4 regions of the Mesorhizobium sp. M7A.F.Ca.US.002.01.1.1 genome follow, and region 1 is predicted to be linked to each of the others. Evidence: predicted binding sites of a transcription regulator. Region 1 holds the regulator's gene; each other region holds the start of a gene.
What was found. The regulator PhoB, encoded in region 1, activates phosphate uptake and scavenging genes when phosphate is short. The targets are predictions, from matches to a motif close to TGTCATNNANCTGTCAT.
Positions count from the first base shown of each region.

Region 1 (3,879 bases):
GTTCCTCCTGGAAATTGGACCACGAAACGCCGACGACCTTGTCCTTCGCCTGCGCGACAGACGCGAGCGTCAGCGACATGGCGGCACCCGCCAGGATGGCGGCTGTGAATCTTTTCATATTATCCTCCCTGCGCCGCGTATGGCGCGACCAAACTGGCCCGAGGGCCGGCACAGAGGCCCTATTTTTTCGAGCCTCGAAAAAATACTGGGCCAACGCCCGAACGCTGTCAACATCGATTCTGATGGATTTTGATGTCGTCTCGAATTTTTTTCGGGCCTCGGAATAAATAAATGACACGGCGCGCGGCTTCTGCCAGTATTTGACCGCGTCACCGACAGCGTTCCAGGGCAGGAAGAACCGCGGCGACCGGGAGGATATGAAAGAGCATGTCGGTCGGAATCCGCCACGACGATTTGCGCCGCCGCAACCGCGCGATGGTGATCGCCGCGGTGCGCCGCGCCGGACAGCCGTCGCGCACCGAGATCGCCGCAACCACAAGCCTCAGCCATTCGACGATCTCGGCGATCTCATCCGACCTGATCGTCGAAGGCATCCTGACCGAAAGCAAGCCGAGCGAGGCCGGCTCGCTCAAACGCGGCCGTCCGCAGGTCGGCCTCAGCCTCAATCCGGAAGCGGCCGCGGTAATGACCGTGGTGCTGTCGCTGAACTTCCTCTCGGTCGCCGTCATCGACTATGCCGGCCAGGTAATATCCGAGGAACAGCGTCGGCTCGACACGCTGACGATGTCGCGCGACTCGCTGATCGGTGAGTGCACGGCAATCGTGCGGCGCCGCCTGGAAGATCCCGACCTGGACGTGCGCAGCATCGCTCGTATCGCGCTGGCCGTCCAGGGCATCACCGACACCCGTGCCCGCGCCATGCTGTGGTCGCCGATCACGCCGCACACCGACATCGCCTTCGCCGACATATTCGAAGAGGAGTTCGGCGTCCCCGCCATTATGGAGAACGACTGCAACATGATGGCGGTGGCGCTGCGCTGGCGCGATCCCGATCGTTACCGCGACGATTTCATCGCTATCCTTTTGTCGCACGGCATCGGCATGGGGCTGGTGCTGAAGGGCGAATTGTTCACCGGCACCCATTCCTCGGGCGGCGAATTCGGCCACATGATTCATCGGCCGAACGGGGCGCTGTGTCGCTGCGGACGGCGCGGCTGCGTCGAAGCCTATGCCGGCAATTATGCCATCTGGCGCAACGCGCGGCAGATGGGCGAGGATGCAGAACCCGTCGCCGATGTCAGCGACGCCGACATGCGCGCCCTGGCTGCCGCCGCCCGCGAGAGGGACGGACCGGAGCGGGAAGCCTACCGCAAGGCTGGCGAAGCGCTCGGCTACGGCCTCGGCAGCCTGTTCGCGCTGATCGATCCGGCCCCCGTCGCCATGGTCGGCGTCAGCGCCGCCGCCTTCGACCTGATCGAGCCGGCATTGCGGCAAGCGATTGCCCAGACCGCCGGCGGCCAGCATTCCAAGTCGATTTCCTTCGACACCGAGCCGAACGAACTGCCGCTGATCCGCGAAGGCTGCGCCATGCGGGCGCTGATCTTCGTCGATCAGGAGATTTTTGCGCCGGGCGTGCAGGCGAGATCCGGTCTCGGCGGCAAGAACGTGGCGTGAGTTCAAACGAGGGAGTTCAGTCCTCGCGAATGGCGTAACCCGCCCCACGGATGGTGCGGATGACATCGGGCATACGGCCGTTGTTGACCGCCTTGCGCAGCCGGCCGACATGCACATCGACCGTGCGTTCGTCGATGTAGATCGTCTCGCCCCAGACATTGTCGAGCAGTTGGCTGCGCGAGAACACGCGGCCTGGATGGCGCATCATGAATTCAAGCAGGCGGAATTCCGTCGGCCCGAGCCGGATTTCGCTCTTCTTGCGATAGACACGGTGCGATTCGCGATCGAGCACGATATCGCCGACCTTGAGCACGCTGGACAGCACTTCCGGCTTGGCCCGGCGCAGCAGCGCCTTGACCCTGGCCATGAACTCCGGCGTCGAGAAAGGCTTGACCAGATAGTCGTCGGCACCGGTCGAGAGGCCGCGCACGCGGTCGCTTTCCTCGCCTCGCGCGGTCAGCATGATGATCGGCAGCCGCTCGGTCTCGGGACGCATCCTTAGCCGGCGGCAGAGTTCGATACCGGAAACCGCAGGCACCATCCAGTCGAGCACCAGAAGGTCTGGAACGTTCTCCTGCAGCCGGATTTCGGCCTCGTCGCCGCGCGTCACCACCTCGACCTGGTAACCTTCGGATTCGAGATTGTAGCGGAGCAGCACGCCTAGCGGCTCCTCATCCTCCACCACCATGATGCGTGGCGCGATCATCGGCTGGTCACCCCTGTCATGCCGCTGGCGCGGACATTGCCGTCTCGTCCTGCTTCGGACGATTGGCTGGCAACTGCGTGCCGGTCAAAACATAATAGGCATTTTCGGCGATGTTGGTCACGTGGTCGCCGATCCGCTCGAGGTTCTTGGCGCAAAACAACAGGTGCGTGCACGCCGTGATGTTGCGCGGATCTTCCATCATGTAGGTCAGCAGTTCGCGGAACACCGATGTGTATTTGACGTCGATGCGTTCATCATTGTTTCTGAGCGTGGCAAGCGCTGCCGCGTCAGCGGCGGCATACTCGTCGACGACCCCCTGCACCTGGATCAGCACCAGCTGCGCCATCGCGTCGATCGAATGCGAAAGGTCGTGCGGCGTGACGCTCAGCCCGACAGTGCCGACGCGCTTGGCGATGTTCTTGGCAAGGTCACCGATGCGCTCGAGGTCGCCGGCCATGCGGATCGAACCGACTACCGCACGCAGATCGTTGGCCATTGGCTGGCGCTTGGCGATCAGCGTGATAGCACGATCGTCCAGCTCGCGCTGGCGTGCATCCATGATGGCGTCGTCGGAAACCACCCGCTGCGCCAGCGCATTGTCCGAATTGAGCAAAGCCCTGGTCGAGCCACCGACCATCGAGCGGGCGAGATCGCCCATGTCGCGGATCAGCTGGCTGATCTGCTCCAGATCCTCATCGAAAGATGCGACGGTATGTTCACCCATGATCTTCGTCCCTCATATGCCAGAGATCAGCCGAACCGGCCGGTGATGTAGTCCTGGGTGCGTTTGTCGTCGGGGGTGGTGAACATCTTGTCGGTGGCGCCCTCCTCGACCAGATAGCCAAGATGAAACATCGCGGTGCGCTGCGACACGCGCGCTGCCTGCTGCATCGAATGGGTGACGATGACGATCGTATAGTTCTGACGCAGTTCGTCGATAAGTTCCTCGACGCGAGCGGTGGCGATCGGGTCGAGCGCCGAACACGGTTCGTCCATCAGGATCACCTCGGGTGACACGGCGATGGCGCGTGCAATGCACAGGCGCTGCTGCTGGCCACCGGAAAGACCCGTGCCAGGTTCCTGCAAACGGTCCTTGACCTCGTTCCAGATCGCCGCCTTCTTCAGGCTGGACTCGACGATCTGATCCATGTCGGCCTTGCGCTTGGCCAATCCGTGGATGCGCGGACCATAGGCGACGTTCTCGTAGATCGACTTTGGGAACGGATTGGGTTTCTGGAACACCATGCCGACGCGCGCCCTGAGTTCGACGACATCGATGTTCTTGTCGTAGATGTCCTCTTCGTCGAGCGTGATCTTGCCGGTTACCCGTGCTGAATCGATGGTGTCGTTCATGCGGTTGAGGCAGCGCAGGAAGGTGGACTTGCCGCAGCCGGAGGGGCCGATCAGCGCCGTCACCTGGTTCAGGCGGACGTCGAGATCGACGTCGAACAGCGCCTGCTTCTCGCCGTAGAACACGCCGACCTTGTCGCCGCGCATTTTTATCACTTCGTTCGACTTCATCTTGTCGCCCACTGCGT
Region 1 is NZ_RZQE01000027.1:446-4,324, reverse strand. Features, by position in the region: gene xylF (D-xylose ABC transporter substrate-binding protein) at 1-118, opposite strand, end outside; gene EN932_RS05430 (ROK family protein) at 388-1,635, shown strand; gene phoB (phosphate regulon transcriptional regulator PhoB) at 1,652-2,341, opposite strand; gene phoU (phosphate signaling complex protein PhoU) at 2,358-3,065, opposite strand; gene pstB (phosphate ABC transporter ATP-binding protein PstB) at 3,092-3,879, opposite strand, start outside.

Region 2 (3,879 bases), on a different contig from region 1:
TAGGGTGCGCCGACCTGAAAACCGTCCTGGGCGAGGAAGTCGTTGTCGTTGGCGACGAACAGGAAGTAGTCGTCGGGCAGCTTCGGATCGAGAACGCTGACCACCGACATCGCCTCCCACTTCTCCGACAGGTTGTTCTTGTCGTTCGGCGCGCCATTGTGCAGGCCGAAGCGGCCGAGTTCGCCCTTGTCGTTGATGTCGATGAACGGCGTCAGCTTGGCCGGCATCACCGACGGGTCGAGCACGCCCTTGGGCGCCAGCGGCTTGTCGGCGGCATCGAAGGCGCCGCCGGCGATGTCGGTCGCGGCCGAGACGTCGACGACGAAGATCTGGCGCACCAGCGAGGTGTCGCCCTTCAGCCCCTGGCCGTTACCGCTGTCGCGCGCCAGCATCAGGAAGGTCTTGTCGGAGAGCGCCACGATCTCGCTCTGCGCGGCGATCTTGGTCTTGCCCTTGGCATCCTTGAACACCGGCAACGGCACGACATACTCATGCGCCAGTTTGAGGTGGGCGAGGTCGGACGCGTCATAGACCAGCGCACGCGTGTTCTGGCGCGTCGCGGGCGAATCGCCGCCATCCTGCCGGGGCGCCGATTGCAGCACCGCGATCAGGAACTTGCCGTCCGGCGTCATCGCCATTCCCTCCAGGCCCTGGTTGTTCTGGCGGCCGGTCTCGGGGTCCTTCGGATCGGGCTCGGCGGCACCGGGTCCCGGATTGTCCGAGGCGAAGTTCGGCGTGCCGTGGCGCATCGGCACGAAGGCGGCCGGTGGCTGGGTTGCCGACAGCAGATGCCCGTCGGCGGAAAACCGATAGATGTTCGGGCCGTATTCGTCGGAGATGAACATCGAACCATCGGGCAGCCGCACGATCGCCTCGTTGTCGAGCGCCAGCTTGCCATTGTCGGCTTGCGGCAGGATCGGCATGTCGCCGCTTGCCGCGCGCACGCCGTTGAGTGGGTCGAGGCCTGTGGCATCAGCCCCCTTGTCGTCGGTGAGAAGCATGGTGTCGGCGAGCGTTGCCTTGACGCCCGTCTGCTCCTGGCCGGCAGCAGGTGCAGCGCCCGGTGCGACCGGAGCAAATTCGATGGCGATCGTGTTGAGGCGCGGCCGGTAATCGGTGGTGCCGACGACATTGTAGCCACGGTCCGGCAACAGCCAGAGCGAACCCCTGTAGCCGGCGGTGTCATGCGTCCAGCCTGATGCGTCGATCGCCATGCCGGAACCCGAGCCGAAGGTCTCGCCGAACTTGTCGCGCTGAGCGGCCGGGATGCGGCCGACGCCGACCAGCCCCTTGTTGACGAGGCCGCCGACGGTCGCGGTGCTGTCGGCGAGCGCCGGCGCCAAGGCGGTGAACAAGGCCAGCGCGACGCCAAGCGACGCGGGTCGATACAGGTGCTTCATGGATAATCCTCTTTGTGACGGATGTGCCGGAGCGGCCGGGGGACGAAAAACTGAAAGAGGTACGACATCGATGATGTTGCGCAAGCCTCCCCGAAACGCGGTCTACGGCGCGAACATGATGCTTGCGTGACAGCGCGCAGTGCATGCCGGCGGTCGACGAAAAACGATGCGCGCGCGCCGGCACTGGACACTTATGTCCAGTGGATATATACTCCAGTCTTCGGACCAACCGTGGAGGGGAAGCCTTGAAGTCGCACTACCGCGCAGTCGTCATCGGAGGTGGCGTGGTCGGAGCCTCGGTGCTCTATCACCTGACGCGGTTCGGCTGGAGCGATGTGGCGCTGATCGAGCGCGCAGAACTGACGGCCGGTTCGACCTGGCACGCGGCGGCAGGCTTCCATGCGCTCAACGCCGATCCCAATGTGGCGGCGCTGCAGGACTACACCATCAATCTCTACCGGGAGATCGAGGCCGAATCCGGCTGGGATATCGGCCTGCACATGACGGGCGGCGTCAACATCGCCAGCGATCCCGCGCGCTGGGAGTGGCTGAAATCAGCCTGGGCCGTGTTCCAGTCGGTCGGCATCGAGACCGCGCGCCTGGTCACGCCCGACGAGATCAAGGCGATCTGCCCGATCGTCGACGTCAACGGTGTTCTTGGCGGCCTGCATGATTCCAACGAAGGCCATCTCGACCCGTACGGTACCACGCATGCCTATGCGGGTGCTGCGAAGAAGCGCGGCGCCGACATCATCTTGCGCAACCGGGTCGTCGAGCTGAAAGCACGTGCCGACGGGCGCTGGGACGTCATCACCGAGCAGGGCACCATCATCGCCGAGCATGTCGTCAATGCCGGCGGGCTGTGGGCGAAGCAGCTCGGCCGCATGGCCGGCGTCGACCTGCCGGTGACGCCGATGGAGCACCACTATTTCATCACCGATGACATTCCGGAGATCGCAGCACTTGACAGGGAAATCGGCATCGCCGTCGATCTCGACGGCTTTTCATACCTGCGGCAGGAGCGCAAGGGTGTGCTGCTTGGCGTCTATGAGCAGAACCCAAAGCACTGGAACATGGACGGAGCGCCGTGGGATTACGGCATAGAGCTGATCCCGGAAGACATCGACCGCATCAGCCCGGAACTCGCCAAGGCGCATGAGCGCTTCCCTTGCCTGGCGACGGCCGGTATCCGCAAATGGGTCAACGGCGCCTTCACCTTCACGCCGGACGGCAATCCGATTGTCGGGCCGGTGCGCGGCCTGAAGAACTACTGGGTCGCCTGCGGCGTCATGGCCGGTTTCAGCCAGGGCGGCGGCGTCGGCAAGTCGCTGGCCGAATGGATGATTTTCGGCGAACCGCAGGCCGACATCTTCGGCATGGATATCGCTCGCTACGGTGCCTTCGCCGCCAACCGCGAATATCTCAGGCAGACGACGCGCCAGTTCTATTCGCGCCGGTTCGTCATGACCTTTCCCAATGAACGGCTGCCCGCCGGCCGGCCGCTGAAACGCCCCGGCGCCTATGACGGCATGAGCGCGGCGGGATGCGAATGGACGGCTTCCTGGGGGCTGGAAATCCCGGCCTATTTCGCGCCGATGGGATTTGCCGAGAGCACGACGCTGCGGCGCTCCAACGCCTTCGACATCGTCGGCGAGGAGGCGCTGCAGGTGCGGCGCGCCGCCGGCCTCGTCGATATCTCGGCCTATGCGCGCTATGCGGTGTCGGGGCTGGGTGCGGAGGCGTGGCTCGACCGGCTGCTCGCCTGCCGATTGCCGAAGGCGGGGCGGGCCGGCCTGGCGCCGATGCTCGGCCATGACGGACGGCTGAAGGGCGACCTCACCGTCTTCAACTGGGGCGGCGGCTCTTATTGGCTGATGGGCTCCTACTATCTCCGGGAATTCCATATGCGCTGGTTCGAGAGCCATGCGGCGGAGGGCGTCACCATCGCCGACCTCTCCGACACGATGAGCGGCTTCCTGCTCACGGGGCCGAATGCGCGGGAGATTCTGGAGCGCACGACGCATCAGGATGTTTCCGGCGCAGCATTGCCGTTCATGGCCTGTGGCGCATTCGACATCGGTATGGTGCAGGCACGTGTGGCGCGGCTGTCGATCGCGGGCGAACTCGGCTTCGAAATCAGTTGCCCCGTGACCATGCACGCCACGTTGCGCGACACGCTGCTGGCTGCGGGCGAGGATCTGGGCCTTGCTGAAATCGGCTACTATGCGCTCAATGCGCTGCGGCTGGAGAAGAGCTTTGGCATCTGGTCGCGTGAATTCACGCAAGGCTATACGCCGGGCCAGACCGGTCTCGACCGCTTCATCGCTTTCGGCAAGAGCGACTTCATCGGCCGCGAAGCAGCGTTGAAACAGCGGGAGGCCGGCAGCGGCCAATGCCTGGTGACGCTGGAAATCGATGCGCTCGACGCCGATGCCAGCGGTTTTGAGCCTGTCTGGCATCAGGGCCGACGCGTCGGCTT
Region 2 is NZ_RZQE01000132.1:4,576-8,454, forward strand. Features, by position in the region: gene EN932_RS15460 (esterase-like activity of phytase family protein) at 1-1,400, opposite strand, end outside; gene EN932_RS15465 (FAD-dependent oxidoreductase) at 1,646-3,879, shown strand, end outside.
Region 2: a site for PhoB is predicted at 1,516-1,532, ahead of EN932_RS15460 (esterase-like activity of phytase family protein). Genes of this name have one in related genera too.

Region 3 (3,879 bases), on a different contig from region 1:
CGTCAGCAGCAAATTGCGGTCGACGACACGGTAGTGTTCGCTCATCTCGCCCAGGAAGCCGGTGTAGTAGGGATGGCTGATGCCGGCCGTCTTCAGGATATGATAGGGCAGGAAGGCCGGGCTGACGGCGCCCATGTGCTCAGCCGGCCCGGTGCGGTTCGACCAGATGACCAGCGGCGTCTCATGATGCTCGAGGGCAGCCTCGGGCGACGCTTCCTTGCGCGGCGCGACATTGTCCTTCAGGAAGCCGGTTTCGACATAAACCGGCCCGAGCGGCGGCAGATGGTCGCCGAAGAAGGCGATTACGGTTGGGCGGGAGCGTGTCTTTGCCCATTCGACGAGGCGTTCGAGACCGCGATCGGCATCGGCTGAGCCTTCGGCGTAGCTGAGCAGCGATTCGCGCGCCCACTGACTGATCGGCGCCTGCACCCTGTGCGTGGGACTGTAATAGCGGTTCGGTTCGTAGGGACCGTGGTTTTGCAGGCTGACCGCAAAGAAGAACACCGGCTCTTCGCTGGCGTCGGCCTCGCTGATGATCTCGTCGGTCATCGCGGCATCCGATGCCAGTGGCCCGCGCTTTTGCATTGGCGGCAGCGTCTCTTCCGACTTGAAATCGTTGAAGCCGAAATCGGCGTAGACCGCGCCACGGTTCCAGAACCAGTTGGTGCCCGGATGGATGGCGCGCGCCCGATAACCCTGGCTCTTGAGGAAGGTTGCCAGCGACGGCGTCGGCGTGCGCACATATTGCTGGTAGGGGATGCTGCCGGCCGGCAGGAACGCGTTGGAGAAGCCGGTCAGCGCCTCGAACTCGATATTGGCGGTCATGCCGCCGAACTCCGGCGAGAACATCGAGCCGGAGCGCAGCGCCCGCACATTGGGGATCGGATCGGGCGTGATGGTGACGCCGGGCAGCTTGGTCGGGTCCCAGAAGGACTCGCTCATGACGATGATGATGTCAGGCTTCTCGGCCGGCACCGAGGCGGTCACATCGGGCCTGGCGATCGCCGCGATCGCCTTGTCGGAATAGCCCGGCGGCGCAGAGACATGCGCCATCGGCACATTGAGCGCAAAGGCCAGCGCAAAACCGTTGGAGGCATAGTTTTCCTTCTGGTCCCACATGATCGGGATGATCTGCAACCGGTCCCTGGTCCAGGAGAAGGTGGCATAGTCCATGATCGAAACGAAGAAGGCGAGCAGCGGCACTGCCAGCGTCAGCCGCGCAAGGCGTCCCTTGCGGCTGAGTGCGGGAACCTTGCGGCGCCACATCCGCCAGCCATAGACGAGCAGCGACAGGCCGGCGACGATGCCGACGACCATGGCGAGCGCGGTCATCGGCCGGTCGCGCACCAAAAGCGGCAACAGCGCAAAGATCTGGCGGGCATAGAGGAAATCGGTCGGATAGAGCGGATCGCCGAGATAATGCGACTTCTGGTGGCCGACGAAGGCAAGCGATAGCGTCAGCGGCGCGACGATCATCAGGCTCTGATGGCTGCGGCCCAGCACCGCATCGAGGCCGATCAGGATCAGCGCGAACACGACGATGGTGGTCCAGCCCGGCTTGAGCGGCTGCAGGAAGAAGGAGACCGTGCCGGCAAAGTCGCCGCGCACGATCAGTTCGATGGCAAACACCAGGACGGCGGCGATCGCCAGGCTGATCAGCCCATAGCGCACGACCGGCCATCTCCTGCCCGGCAGATAGCCGGTGGAGGGGTCGTCTTCCAGGAACTGTGGCGCGGCCTTGCCGGCGCGTTTGTAACTCTTTGCCACTTTAACTTCCCCACCCAGCGACAAGCACGTCACTCGATTGTCATGGAATTGTCACGCAAAGCTAGCGCCTGTGGCCAAAATAAGAAGAGCCAGCAAACGAATCGTGAGCGGTTTTCATCAGGAGTGATCGCCAAAAAGCCTTTCGGAACAGGCACTCGGCGGATGAAGCTGCCGTCGAGCAGGGTCGAACCGGGCTTGACTTGGCGGCCTGCCTTGCGTCACAGGCAAGAAAAACTCGTCTATCAGGCAAGCAAAACCAGCCCTTGGGAGCCCGCGCATGGCCGTTGCATTCACCTTTCCTGGACAAGGCAGCCAGGCAGTCGGCATGGGCAAGGATCTCGCCGAGGCCTTTCCCGAGGCGCGCAGAATTTTCCAGGAAGTCGACGACGCGCTCGGCGAAAACCTGTCGAAGCTGATCTGGGAAGGGCCGGAAGAGACGTTGATGCTGACCGCCAACGCGCAGCCGGCGCTGATGGCGGTGTCGCTGGCCGCGATCCGGGCGCTGGAATCGCGCGGCTTCTCGCTGAAAGGCAAGGTCGCCTATGTCGCCGGTCATTCGCTGGGCGAATATTCGGCGCTCGCGGCCGCTGGCTTCGTTTCGGTTGCCGATGCCGCCAGGCTGCTGCGCATCCGCGGCAATGCCATGCAGGCGGCGGTGCCGGCCGGCGAGGGCGCCATGGCGGCGATCATCGGATTGGAACAGGCCGATGTCGAAGCCGCTTGCGCGGAAGCCGCCAAAGGCTCCGTCTGCCAGATCGCCAACGACAATGGCGGCGGCCAACTGGTCATTTCCGGCGCCAGGGCCGCGGTCGAACTGGCGGCGAAACTGTGCACTGAGAAAGGCGCCAAGCGCGCACTGATGCTGCAGGTGTCCGCGCCCTTCCATTCGGCGCTGATGGCGCCGGCCGCGAACGTCATGCGCGACGCACTCGCCGGTGTGACAAAGAATGCGCCGGTCGTTCCCGTCCTCTCCAATGTCACGGTCAGCCCGACCAGCGATCCGGACGAGATCGCCCGCCGCCTGGTCGAGCAGATAACCGGCCGCGTACGTTGGCGCGAGACCGTGGAGTGGTTCGGCGCAAATGGCGTCACCACGCTTTACGAGATTGGCGCCGGCAAGGTGCTTTCGGGATTGGCGCGGCGCATCAACCGCGACATCGCCACTGCGTCGGTCGGCTCGGCGGCTGAGGTCGAGGCAACGCTAGCAGCGCTTGCATAAAGCCCCATTTGATCCCATTCCCTGCAAAAGGGGTGTTCTCTTCTCAATCAGGAGACAAAAATGTTCGAATTGACTGGCCGCAAGGCGCTCGTCACCGGCGCATCGGGAGGCATCGGCGAGGCGATCGCCCGGATGCTGCATGCGCAAGGCGCGATCGTCGGCCTGCATGGCACCCGCGTCGAGAAACTGGAGGCGCTGGCTAGCGAGCTTGGCGACCGGGTCAAGCTGTTCCCGGCCAATTTGTCCAACCGTGACGAGGTCAAGGCGCTCGGCCAGAAAGCCGAGGCCGATCTCGAAGGCGTCGACATCCTGGTCAACAACGCCGGCATCACCAAGGACGGGCTGTTCGTGCGCATGTCGGATGCCGATTGGGACAGCGTGATCGAGGTCAATCTGACCGCCGTTTTCCGGCTCACCCGCGAACTCACCCATCCGATGATGCGCCGCCGCCATGGCCGCATCATCAACATCACCTCGGTGGTCGGCGTGACCGGCAATCCCGGCCAGACCAATTACTGCGCCTCCAAGGCCGGCATGATCGGCTTCTCCAAGTCGCTGGCGCAGGAGATCGCCACCCGCAACATCACAGTTAACTGTGTTGCACCAGGCTTCATCGAATCGGCAATGACCGACAAGCTCAACGACAAGCAGAAAGAGGCGATCATGGCGGCGATCCCGACGCGGCGCATGGGCACCAGCGTCGAAGTCGCGTCCGCCGTCGCTTATCTCGCCTCCAACGAAGCCGCCTACGTCACCGGCCAGACCATCCACGTAAATGGCGGCATGGCTATGATTTGAACGAGGTTCTGCAGCAACGCCGGCGGGTTGTGTAAAGAGACCATTTCGGCTTGGACCTCAGCTATTTTTCGTGTAATGCGGCCCGCAACCCGGCG
Region 3 is NZ_RZQE01000097.1:8,120-11,998, reverse strand. Features, by position in the region: gene EN932_RS12715 (LTA synthase family protein) at 1-1,767, opposite strand, end outside; gene fabD (ACP S-malonyltransferase) at 2,045-2,986, shown strand; gene fabG (3-oxoacyl-[acyl-carrier-protein] reductase) at 3,047-3,784, shown strand.
Region 3: a site for PhoB is predicted at 1,806-1,822, ahead of EN932_RS12715 (LTA synthase family protein). Genes of this name have one in related genera too.

Region 4 (3,879 bases), on a different contig from region 1:
CCAGGCGATGCTCGAATCCTGCGACAACGACACGCCGCGCGAGGAATGGCATCGCGTCGGCATGGATTTTCACATCGAACTGGCGCGTCTGTCGGGCAATGAATTCCTGTTCCGGGCGGTCCGTGATGCCATGACACGCCTGTCACGGGCGCGCTGGCTGGAGGTTCGCGACGAAGCGGCCCTCAGCCGCGCCTGGGCCGAACATCGCGCCATACTGGCGGCGGCACGCCGTGGCGACGCCGATGAAGCCGCGCGCCTGCTCTCGGTCCACATCGTCGGCAGCCGCGACCGGCTGGTGACGTCGCTCGCCAACGATCGGCGCGGTCTTCGCGCCAGAGGCTTTGCCGTCGTTGCTGCTTAAGGCGGATGAAGGGGCGCAAAGCGGCGTCTGGACGTGTGCGCACTTTCGCCCTCGCTTCGCAGACGCCGATGGCGTAAGGAGCGGCGATGGAAAACAACCGATTTGAAACACCTGTGACTGTGAAGTCAGTCGCGGCGGGAAGCACTCAGCTCTTGCGCACGGCGCGTGAGGCTTCCGACTACCTCCTCAACAGCTGGCCCGGCAAGCGCAGCCCCAAGCATCGCGCGGCCCTGCAGGCCTGCCATGACGCACTCGCCGGCGACAAGCCGGCGATGAACGCCAGGCGCGCCTTCATTGCGGCGGCGCGCGAAGTGGACGTCTTTGTCAGCGACAAGGCGCCGGCCTGACACAAGGCGACATCCGAGGCGGCAATCCGGATTGAGGCACGGCCCGCATCTGCGGGCCTTTTGCCGTCACTTTGCCGTTTCGGTTTCGGCTTCAGTCTCGTCTTCGGGCTTCGAACGTTCCCTCGCTGCAACCTTGGCTGCCAGCTTCTCGGCCTTCTTGGCCGCCTTCTGGCGGTCGCGTTCCTTGCGTTCCTGATCGTAGTTTGGTGGTCGCGCCATATCGGCTCCTTTTTCACTGCCTCGCGGCTCTGGTCCTGCCTAGGAGCATTAGCCGTCAAACACAACAGCTGAAGCGATAGTGCGTCGATGATGGCCAGGCTTGCAAGATGCGCGCCGCAATGATGGGGCCACGCCCATCATTGCGGCGGCGATACCTATCGCCGTCGATTTGCCGATCAGATGCCGCTTCGGTCAATCACCAGATCGGCGGCACCAAAGCGGTCCTTTGCCGTCAGCTGCTGGTGCCAGTAGGGATAGAGCAAGGGCGGCCGGCTGACCGCGTCGAGGCGCTCGCGCTCCTCGCCCGAAAGCACCAGGCTTGCCGCCGCGATGTTGTCGAGGAACTGCGTTTCCGTCCTGCCGCCGATCACCAGGGAACTGATGGACGGCCGGCCAAGCAGCCAGGCCAGCGCCACCTGCGCTGCCGACACGCCGCGCTGCGCGCCGATCTCCACAAGCACATCGACGATCCGCCACAGCCGGTCCTCGTCGCGGATCGGTGGTTCCGACCAGCCCGCGAGTTGGCGGGCGGTGGGGCTGTCACGGCGGTATTTGCCGGACAGCAATCCGCCGGCAAGCGGGCTCCAGACCAGAACGCCCAGCCCCTGGTCGACGGAAATCGGCAGCAGTTCGTACTCCGCTTCGCGCGCTTCCAGCGTGTAGTGGATCTGCTGCGTGATGAAGCGCGGCTGATGACGGCTGTCGCTGATGCCGAGCGCCTTCATCACCTGCCAGCCGGAATAGTTGGAGCAGCCGACATAGCGGATCTTGCCCTGGGCAACCAGCGTGTCGAGCGCGCCGATGGTTTCCTCCAGCGGCGTCACGCCATCCCATTCGTGCAGGAAATAGATGTCGATGACGTCGGTCTTGAGCCGCTTCAGGCTCTTCTCGCATTCCCGGATCAGGTGATGGCGCGACAGGCCTTCATCGTTTGGACCTTTGCCGATCCGCATCCGTGCCTTGGAGGCGATCAGCACGTCGCCCTTGCGCTTGCCGCCGAGCGCTTCGCCGATGATTTCTTCGGAAATGCCGTTCGAATAGACATTGGCGGTGTCGATGACATTGATGCCGGCGTCGATACAGAGATCGATCATCCGGCGCGCTTCGTCGAGATCGGTCTTGCCAACCGCCGAAAAAGCACCGGCGCCGCCGAACGTCATGGTCCCCATGGTCAGTGTCGATACTTTCAGGCCGGAACGGCCGAGGGTGCGGTATTCCATGTCGGTCCTCGCGATTGCATTGGGAAAGGGCTGGGGAGGGCGCCCGAAAGTGGCCGCTATTTGTAGGACAATTTGGGCGACGTGTCTCCATGCCAGCGCGGCGGATCGATCATGCCTGGCTGGACCGACGGCGGCGGTGACCATGCTCGCGCTGCAATAAAACCGTCATTGCAGGCCTATATGGAAGTCGGCTCAGGTGTTGCCGTTCCCGGGCTGTAGGCCGGGAGTTTGGGGCGCCGGACGTGGATCGACAGAGCTTGCAAGTGGAGCAGCCGATAATGACCGAGCTAAAACAGAATTCTCCGGCCAGGGATTGGCTTGAAGCCGAGCTCGCCGACACGCTTGACGAAGACTATGAGCTCGAAATGTCGGAGCCGGCGCTGTCGATGGAGATCGCCAAGATCTACAAGAACTCGCATCCGCCTTCGATCGATCGCATGCAGTATTTTCGCGACCTGATCACCCTGCAGTCCGAATTGATCAAGCTGCAGTCCTGGGTCGCCCACCACAAGAAGAAGCTGGTGGTGATCTTCGAGGGACGCGATTCGGCCGGCAAGGGCGGTGTCATCAAACGCATCACCCAGCGCCTCAACCCGCGCATCTGCCGTGTCGTCGCACTGCCGGCGCCGACGGAGCGCGAAAAGTCGCAATGGTATTTCCAGCGCTATGTCCCGTATCTGCCGGCCGGCGGCGAGATCGTGCTGTTCGACCGCTCATGGTACAACCGCTCGGGCGTCGAGCGGGTGATGGGCTTTGCCCAGCCCGATCAGGTCGAAGAATTCTTCCACGACGTGCCGGAATTCGAGCGCATGCTGGTCCGCTCGGGCATCACCGTGGTCAAATACTGGTTCTCGATCACCGACGAGGAACAGCAGATGCGCTTCCTGATGCGCATCCACGATCCGATGAAACAGTGGAAACTGTCGCCGATGGACCTGCAGTCGCGCGTGCGCTGGGAGCAGTACACCAAGGCCAAGGAAGAGACCTTCGCCCGCACCAACATCCCGGAAGCGCCCTGGTTCATCGTCGAGGGCAACGACAAGAAACGCGCGCGGCTGAACTGCATCGACCATCTGCTCAAGCAGCTGCCTTACGAGGAAGTGCCGCACGAGGAGATCACTTTGCCGGAGCGCGTCTTCAACCCCGAATACGAACGCCAGGTGCTGCCGCGCGAGCTCTACGTACCGGAGAAGTATTGAGGCAGACGAAGCTGCGATCTCCCCCACGAGGGGGGAGATTGGCTCTCCACCTTACGCCCGCTTGATGGTGACGTGCGTTGCGAGCGGGGTCGCCACCTGCTCGCTGCAGATATAGCCGAGCTTGAGCATGTCCAGGCCGGCAAAAAGGTTCTCGCCCGTGCCCAGCAGCACCGGCGCGATCGCCAGATGCATCTCGTCGATCAGTTTTTCCTGCAGATATTGCCGTATGGTGGCGACGCCGCCGCCGACCCGCACATCCTTGCCGCCAGCGGCAGCCTTGGCCTGTTCAAGAGCTGAATGGATGCCGTCGATGACGAAGTGGAAAGTGGTGCCGCCCTCCATCGTGATCGGTTCCCGCTTGTGATGGGTCAGCACGAAAACCGGCACATGATAGGGCGGGTTGTCGCCCCACCAGCCTTTCCAGCTGTCGTCAGGCCATTCGCCGCGGATCGGTCCGAACATGTTGCGGCCGAGGATCCAGGCGCCGACATTTTCGAAGCTGCGCGCCGCGAACGCCTCGTTGACGTCGGTGG
Region 4 is NZ_RZQE01000233.1:4,754-8,632, forward strand. Features, by position in the region: gene EN932_RS21255 (GntR family transcriptional regulator) at 1-361, shown strand, start outside; gene EN932_RS21260 (DUF982 domain-containing protein) at 475-708, shown strand; gene EN932_RS21265 (hypothetical protein) at 775-927, opposite strand; gene EN932_RS21270 (aldo/keto reductase) at 1,104-2,147, opposite strand; gene ppk2 (polyphosphate kinase 2) at 2,426-3,346, shown strand; gene EN932_RS21280 (dihydrofolate reductase family protein) at 3,398-3,879, opposite strand, start outside.
Region 4: a site for PhoB is predicted at 2,300-2,316, ahead of ppk2 (polyphosphate kinase 2). Genes of this name have one in related genera too.